2 regions of the Streptomyces sp. NPDC099050 genome follow, and region 2 is predicted to be linked to the other one. Evidence: predicted binding sites of a transcription regulator. Region 2 holds the regulator's gene; the other holds the start of a gene.

Region 1 (3,403 bases), on a different contig from region 2:
TCTCGTCCTCGGTGTAGCCGTCGAGGCGGACCAGTTCCATGCGGTCGGCGAGGGCCTCGGGGATGGACTCCAGCACGTTCGCGGTGGCGAGGAACACCACGTCGCTCAGGTCCAGCTCCACCTCCAGGTAGTGGTCCCGGAAGGTGTGGTTCTGGGCCGGGTCGAGGACTTCGAGCAGCGCCGCGGCCGGGTCGCCCCGGAAGTCGGAGCCGACCTTGTCGATCTCGTCGAGCAGGACGACCGGGTTCATGGACCCGGCTTCCTTGATCGCCCGTACGATCCGGCCGGGCAGCGCGCCCACGTACGTACGCCGGTGCCCGCGGATCTCGGCCTCGTCGCGGACCCCGCCCAGGGCCACGCGGACGAACTTGCGCCCCATGGCGTGGGCCACGGACTCCCCGAGGGAGGTCTTACCGACGCCTGGAGGGCCTACGAGCGCCAGCACGGCCCCGCCCCTGCGCCCGCCGACGACGCCCATCCCGCGCTCGGAGCGGCGCTTGCGCACCGCCAGGTACTCGGTGATCCGGTCCTTCACGTCGCTCAGCCCGGCGTGCTCCGCGTCCAGTACGGCGCGGGCGCCCCGGATGTCGTACTCGTCCTCGGTCCGCTCGTTCCAGGGCAGTTCGAGCACGGTGTCCAGCCAGGTGCGGATCCAGGAACCCTCCGGGGACTGGTCGCTGGAGCGCTCCAGCTTGTCGACTTCCTTGAGGGCGGCCTCCCGTACCGTCTCGGGCAGGTCGGCGGCCTCGACGCGGGCCCGGTAGTCGTCGGACTCCTCGCCCTCCTTCTCCCCGCTGAGCTCGCGCAGTTCCTTGCGCACGGCGTCGAGTTGCCGCTTGAGCAGGAACTCGCGCTGGACCTTGTCGACGCCGTCCTGGACGTCCTTGGCGATGGACTCGGCGACGTCCTGCTCGGCGAGGTGGTCGCTGAGGTCCTTGACCGCGAGCTTCAGCCGGGCGACGGGGTCGGCCGTCTCCAGCAGTTCCACCTTCTGCTCGACGGTCAGGAACGGGGAGTACCCGGAGTTGTCCGCGAGCGCCCCGACCCCCTCGATCTGCTGCACCCGGTCCACGACCTGCCAGGCCCCGCGCTTCTTGAGCCAGCTCGTGGCGAGCGCCTTGTACTCCTTGACGAGCTCGGCGACGGCCCCGGGCAGCGGATCGGGGACGACCTCGTCCACCGTCTCGCCCTCGACCCAGAGCGCGGCCCCGGGACCGGTCGTCCCGGCCCCGATGCGGACCCGGCCGCGGCCCCGGATCAGCGCCCCGGGGTCCCCGTCGGAGAGCCGCCCCACCTGCTCCACCGTCCCGAGCACCCCGGTGCCGGCGTACTTCCCGTCGACCCGGGGGACGAGCAGCACCTTCGGCTTGCCCTCCCCGGCGGCGGCCTGAGCGGCCTCGACGGCACCGCGCACCTCTGCGTCGGACAGGTCCAGCGGAACGACCATCCCGGGCAGCACGACCTCGTCGTCGAGCGGCAGCACGGGCAGAGTGAGCGTTACGGACGTCGAAGCCATGATGTTCCCTCCGGCAGTGAAGTTGAGCTATGCCGACTCAATGCACGCGCGCCCCCCAATGTTCCCCAACCCCCGTTCGCCCGGGGCGAACAGCCTTCATCGGGTCCCCCGGCTGACGCGCGTGCGGAGGAGCGGCGCCCTTGCCCTTCGCGTCCTTCGCGTCCCGGCGCGGCTCAGGCCGCCGAGACGACGATGTCGCCCGAAGAGGTCAGTACGGCGAGCCTGGCGGTCGCGGACGGGTCCGCGGGGACGGTGATCTCGCGCTCGCCGGAGGTGGTGGAGACGTCGAGGGCGTACGGGGCCGCGGGAACCTTCACCTTGGCGTCGCCGGAGCCGGTCCGCACGGCGACCGAGGCCGGCGCCTTCGCGAAGGCCAGGCGGACGTCGCCGGACTCGGAACGGGCGTCCGCGCCCGGCCCGGCGAGCTCCTCGGCGGCGATCGAGCCCGAGGAGGTACGGACCTTCAGCGGGCCGGCGATCCGCTCGGCCCGGACCGGGCCGGAGGAGGTCGTGACGTCGGCGGCGGCCACGCCCGCCACCGTGACGCTGCCGCTGGAGCTCCCGGCGCGGACCGTCGCGGAGGCCGGCACCTCCAGCCGGTAGTCGACGGAACAGCGGCCGGAGCACTCGCCGTTGGTGAGGGTCAGGACGCCGCCGGAGATCCGCTGGGCGGGCTGGGGCACGGTGTCGCCGCGGTAGTGGACGGTGCGGCGGACGGTGACGCCCGGGCCGGATCCGGCGACCACCTCGATGGATCCGCTGCCCGCGTCCGAGACGTCGACCGCCGTGACGGCCTCCACGACCGTGGCATCGGCGCTCGCCGTCTTCTCGTGGCCTCCGCGCGCGACGAGCGAGCCGAAGGAGCAGCCCGTGAGCAGGAGCCCGGCGGCGAGGGCCGCGGCGGTGTAGGTGGCGGTGGCCTTGGAAGTGGCCGTGGCCTTGGCCGTGGTGCCGCGGGGGTGCGTCTTCGTGGTCATGGTGTCGATCGTGCCCGTGCGGCGACCGCGGGGGCATGGTGCACGTCCCCGGCTCCGGGGTGGGGTTAACCCCCGGCCTCACGGACTCCCGGGGCCGACCGCCGGAATCCGGCCGGGGCGGCTCAACTCCCTTCCACGACCGGCCTGTCCGGGGACGGTACGCCCCATTCGCTCCAGGAGCCGTCGTACACGGCGAGTTCCCCGTACCCGGCGAGTTCCGCGCCGAGGGCGAGCACGCAGGCGGTGACGCCCGATCCGCAGCTGAAGTACAGCCGCTCCCTCTCGCCCGCCGCCGCCCCGAAGGCCGTACGGAGTTCGGCGGCGGGGCGCATCAGGCCGTCGGGGCGCTGGAGTTCGCCGAAGGGGAGGCTGACCGCGCCCGGCATGTGGCCGCCGCGCAGGCCCGGGCGGGGTTCGGGGGCGGCGCCGGCGAAGCGCTCGCGGGTCCGGGCGTCGAGCACCGCGGCGGCCGGGTCGGCCAGGGCCGCCGAGACGGTGGCGGCGTCCACCAGCAGCCCGGCGCGAGGCCGGGCCGTGAAGGAGCCGCGCGGGCCCGCGTAAGCCGGTCGGTGCTGCTCCACCGGCCGCCCTGCGGCGAGCCACGCGGGCAGCCCGCCGTCGAGGACGGCCGCCCGGTCGAAGCCCATGGCGCGCAGCATCCACCAGGCGCGGGCGCTGGAGTAGATCCCGGCGCCGTCGTACGCGACGACCGTGCTGCTGTCGTCGACGCCGAGGGCGCGCATCGCCTCGGCGAAGGCGGCGGGTCCGGGCATGGTGTGCGGGGCGGCGGCGGTGTGGTCGGACAGCGCGCCGTCGAGGTCGAAGGGGCGGGCCCCCGGAATCCGCCGGTCCGTGTCGCGGTGCGCCCCGACGGAGGCGTCGAAGACGACGAGGCCGGGCATCCCGAGCC
Region 2 (3,403 bases):
GACACATCACCACCCCGTCACGGAGATGTGCGCCGAAGGAACCCGGCTCTACGCAGCGGCCCTGAGCACCGGCCGCGTCGCCCGCGGTGAAGTGAAGAACGCCCCCTGCCTGCTCGAATTCGCTCTGCTGCGCCCCGACCCGGACGACGCGAACCAGCTGCGCGCGGTTCCCCCGTCCGTCGCCCTCGCCCAACGGCTCCACCCGATCGAACGCGAGATCCAGGACCGCCGGCGGACCGCCGTGGATCTCACCGACGCGTTCGAGCCGTTCCTCGCCCTCAGCGCCCGGAGCCCCGCCAACACCCACGCCATCACGGTGCTGGAGGGATTCGACCAGATCAACGCCGCCATCGACCTGGCCACCTCCGAGTGTCACACCGAGGCCCTGACCGTCCAGCCGGGTGGCGCACGGCCGATGTTCAGCCTCAGCCAGTCCCTGGAGCGCGCCTCGCCGATGATCGACCGCGGGGTGAAGATCCGTACGCTCTACCAGCACACCGTGCGGCACAGCCAGGGCACGCTCGCCTACGTGGACAGGATCTCGACGGGCAAGGTCGAGATCCGCACGCTGGAGGAACTCATCGAGCGTCTCATGATCTTCGACCGTACCGTGGCCTTCATCCCCGCGAGCCATGATCGGCGCGTCGCCCTGGAACTGCGGCACCCGGGGCTGATCGAGTACCTCATCAAGGTGTTCGAGCAGCTGTGGCGCAGGGCCGTACCCCTGAACGACAAGGTCACGTACACGCACAGCCCGGACGGGATCTCCGGCGTGCAGCGCTCCATCGCCCACCTCCTCATCGAGGGGCACGTCGACGAGGCCATCGCCCGGCGCCTGGGCATGAACGTGCGCACCTGCCGCGCGCACATCGCCAAACTGGCCACCGCCCTGGGCAGCGGCAGCAGGGCCCAGCTGGGATACCTCATCGCCGAGTCCGGCATCCTGCACGACTCGGGCCCCGCGGACGCCGAGGGCCTGCCCTAGGCCCCGCCGAGGGCTCGGACGGGCCCCGCGGACGCCGAGGGCCTGCCCTAGGCCCCGCCGAGGGCTCGGACGGCCCGCGGGGCGGATGCGGACGGCGGACGCACGCGGAGGCCCCGCCCAGGCCCTGCGTGAAGGGTTCGGGCGGGGCCTCTGTGCGCATGCGCCGGATCAGCCCAGCGGCCGCTTCGGCGTCGGGCGCCAGACGACCAGGGCGCTGCCCGGCTGCGGAGCCTGGTACGGGACCAGGTCGCGCCGGTACGAGGCGTGCACCTGGGCCTCGCGCTGCTGGAGGACGGCGGCGGCGCCGTCGACGGCCGTCGAGAGCTCGGCCACGCGCTGCTGGAGCGCGGCGACCTGGTTCTCCAGTTCGATGATCCGCTTGATGCCGGCCAGGTTGATGCCCTCTTCCTGGGACAGCGCCTGCACCGTGCGGAGCAGTTCGATGTCACGGGCCGAGTAGCGCCGGCCGCGCCCGGCCGTACGGCCCGGGGAGACCAGGCCGAGGCGGTCGTACTGGCGCAGCGTCTGCGGATGCAGGCCCGAGAGCTGGGCGGCCACCGAGATCACGTAGACCGGGGTCTCGTCGGTGAGCTGGTACTGGCTCCTACGGCGGCCGTCCATGTCATGCTCCCTTCGCGGACTCGAACAGCGCGGAGCGCGGGTCCTCGGACTCCGTCGCCTCGCGGTACAGCTCCATGGCCTCGCGGGCCTTGTCGTTCAGCTCGGTCGGAACCGCGACCTCCACCGTGACGAGCAGGTCGCCGCGGGTGCCGTCCTTGCGGAGCGCTCCCTTGCCGCGGGCCCGCATCGTGCGGCCGCCGGGGGTGCCCGGGGGCAGCTTCAGCGTCACCGAGGGGCCGTTCAGGGTCGGGACCTTGATGTCGGCTCCCAGGGCCGCCTCCGCGAACGTCACCGGAACGGTCACCGTGAGGTTGTCGTCCTTGCGGCCGAAGACCGGGTGCGCGTCCACGTGCACGACCACGTACAGGTCTCCGGCCGGGCCGCCGCGCTCGCCCGGAGCTCCCTTGCCGCGCAGCCGGATCCGCTGGGAGTCGGAGACCCCCGCCGGGATCCGGACCTGCATGGTGCGGGAACTGCGGGCCCGCCCGCTGCCCTTGCAGATGTCGCACGGGGTCTCGGCGATGAGGCCGCGGCCCTTGCAGTCCGCGCAGGGGTCGGTCAGCGAGAAGCCGCCGCCGCTGCCGCGGGACACCTGGCCGGTGCCGACGCAGGTCGGGCACACGCGGGGCGTGCCGTTCTTGTCGCCGGTGCCCGAACAGGCCTTGCAGGGGGACTGCGAGGACATCCGGAGCGGGACCGTGGCCCCGTCCACCGCCTCCGTGAAGGAGAGGGTGACCTCCGACTCGATGTCCTGGCCGCGGCGCGGCTGGGTACGGGTGCCCGCACCCGCGCCGGCGCCGCCACGGTTGAACAGGCCGCCGAAGACGTCGCCCAGTCCGCCGCCGCCGAAGCCGCCGGCCGCGCCGCCCTGCTGCTGGCCTCCGAAGAGGTCGCCGAGGTCGAAGTTGAACGAGCCGCCGCCCCCGCCGGGACCGGGGCGGAAGCCGCCGTTCCCGAACAGGGCGCGGGCCTCGTCGTACTCCTTGCGCTTCTTCGCGTCACCGAGGATGTCGTTCGCCTCGGAGATCTCCTTGAAGCGCTCCTCGGCCGAGGTGTCGCCCTTGTTGGCGTCCGGGTGGAACTCACGGGCGAGCTTCCGGTACGCCTTCTTGATCTCGGCCTCGGTGGCGTCCTTCGGGACACCGAGAACCTTGTAGTAGTCCTTCTCGACGAAGTCCTTCGTGCTCATCCCCGGTGTCCCTCCTCTCGCGCTTCTTCTTCTACGTGTCGTGCAAAGGGCGCCGCAGCGTCAGCCCTTGTCGGGGGCATCCGCGTCCTTGTCCGACGCCGACTCGCCCTCCGCCGCCTCGGACTTCGGCGCCGCGCCCGGCTGGGGCTCGGCCACCGCGACCCGCGCGGGACGGATCGTGCGCTCGCCGATCCGGTACCCCGGCTGCAGGATCGCCACGCAGGTGTCCTCTGTGACGTCCGGCGCGTACGAGTGCATCAGGGCCTCGTGGATCGTCGGGTCGAAGGGCTCGCCCTCCTTGCCGAACTGCTGCAGGCCCATCTTCGCCGCGGCGGTCTCCAGCGATTCGGCCACCGACTTGAAGCCGCCGACCAGCTCGCCATGTTCCCGCGCCCGGCCGATGTCGTCCAGGGTCGGGAGGAGTTCCGTCAGGAGGGACGCGACCGCGATCTCCTTGACGGCGATCCGGTCCCGCTCCACCCGGCGGCGGTAGTTCTGGTACTCCGCCTGGAGGCGCTGGAGGTCCGCGGTGCGCTCGCCGAGCGCGGTACGGGCCTGGTCCAGCTGGGCCAGGAGAGCGATTTCCTGGACGCCCTGTGCTGCTGCGG

What was found. Region 2 encodes HspR, which represses chaperone genes until heat shock. Its sites were predicted from a motif close to TTGAGNNNNNNNNNCTCAA; they were not measured.
Region 1: lon (endopeptidase La) is a predicted target of HspR. The motif match lies at 1,539-1,557, and genes of this name have one in related genera.

What each region holds. Positions count from the first base shown of each region.
Region 1 is NZ_JBIWAE010000006.1:337,095-340,497, reverse strand. Features, by position in the region: gene lon (endopeptidase La) at 1-1,516, opposite strand, end outside; gene ACIQV3_RS13660 (DUF4097 family beta strand repeat-containing protein) at 1,690-2,493, opposite strand; gene ACIQV3_RS13655 (sulfurtransferase) at 2,616-3,395, opposite strand.
Region 2 is NZ_JBIWAE010000011.1:39,890-43,292, reverse strand. Features, by position in the region: gene ACIQV3_RS19725 (helix-turn-helix transcriptional regulator) at 1-985, shown strand, start outside; gene ACIQV3_RS19720 (heat shock protein transcriptional repressor HspR) at 1,154-1,606, opposite strand; gene dnaJ (molecular chaperone DnaJ) at 1,608-2,795, opposite strand; gene grpE (nucleotide exchange factor GrpE) at 2,856-3,403, opposite strand, start outside.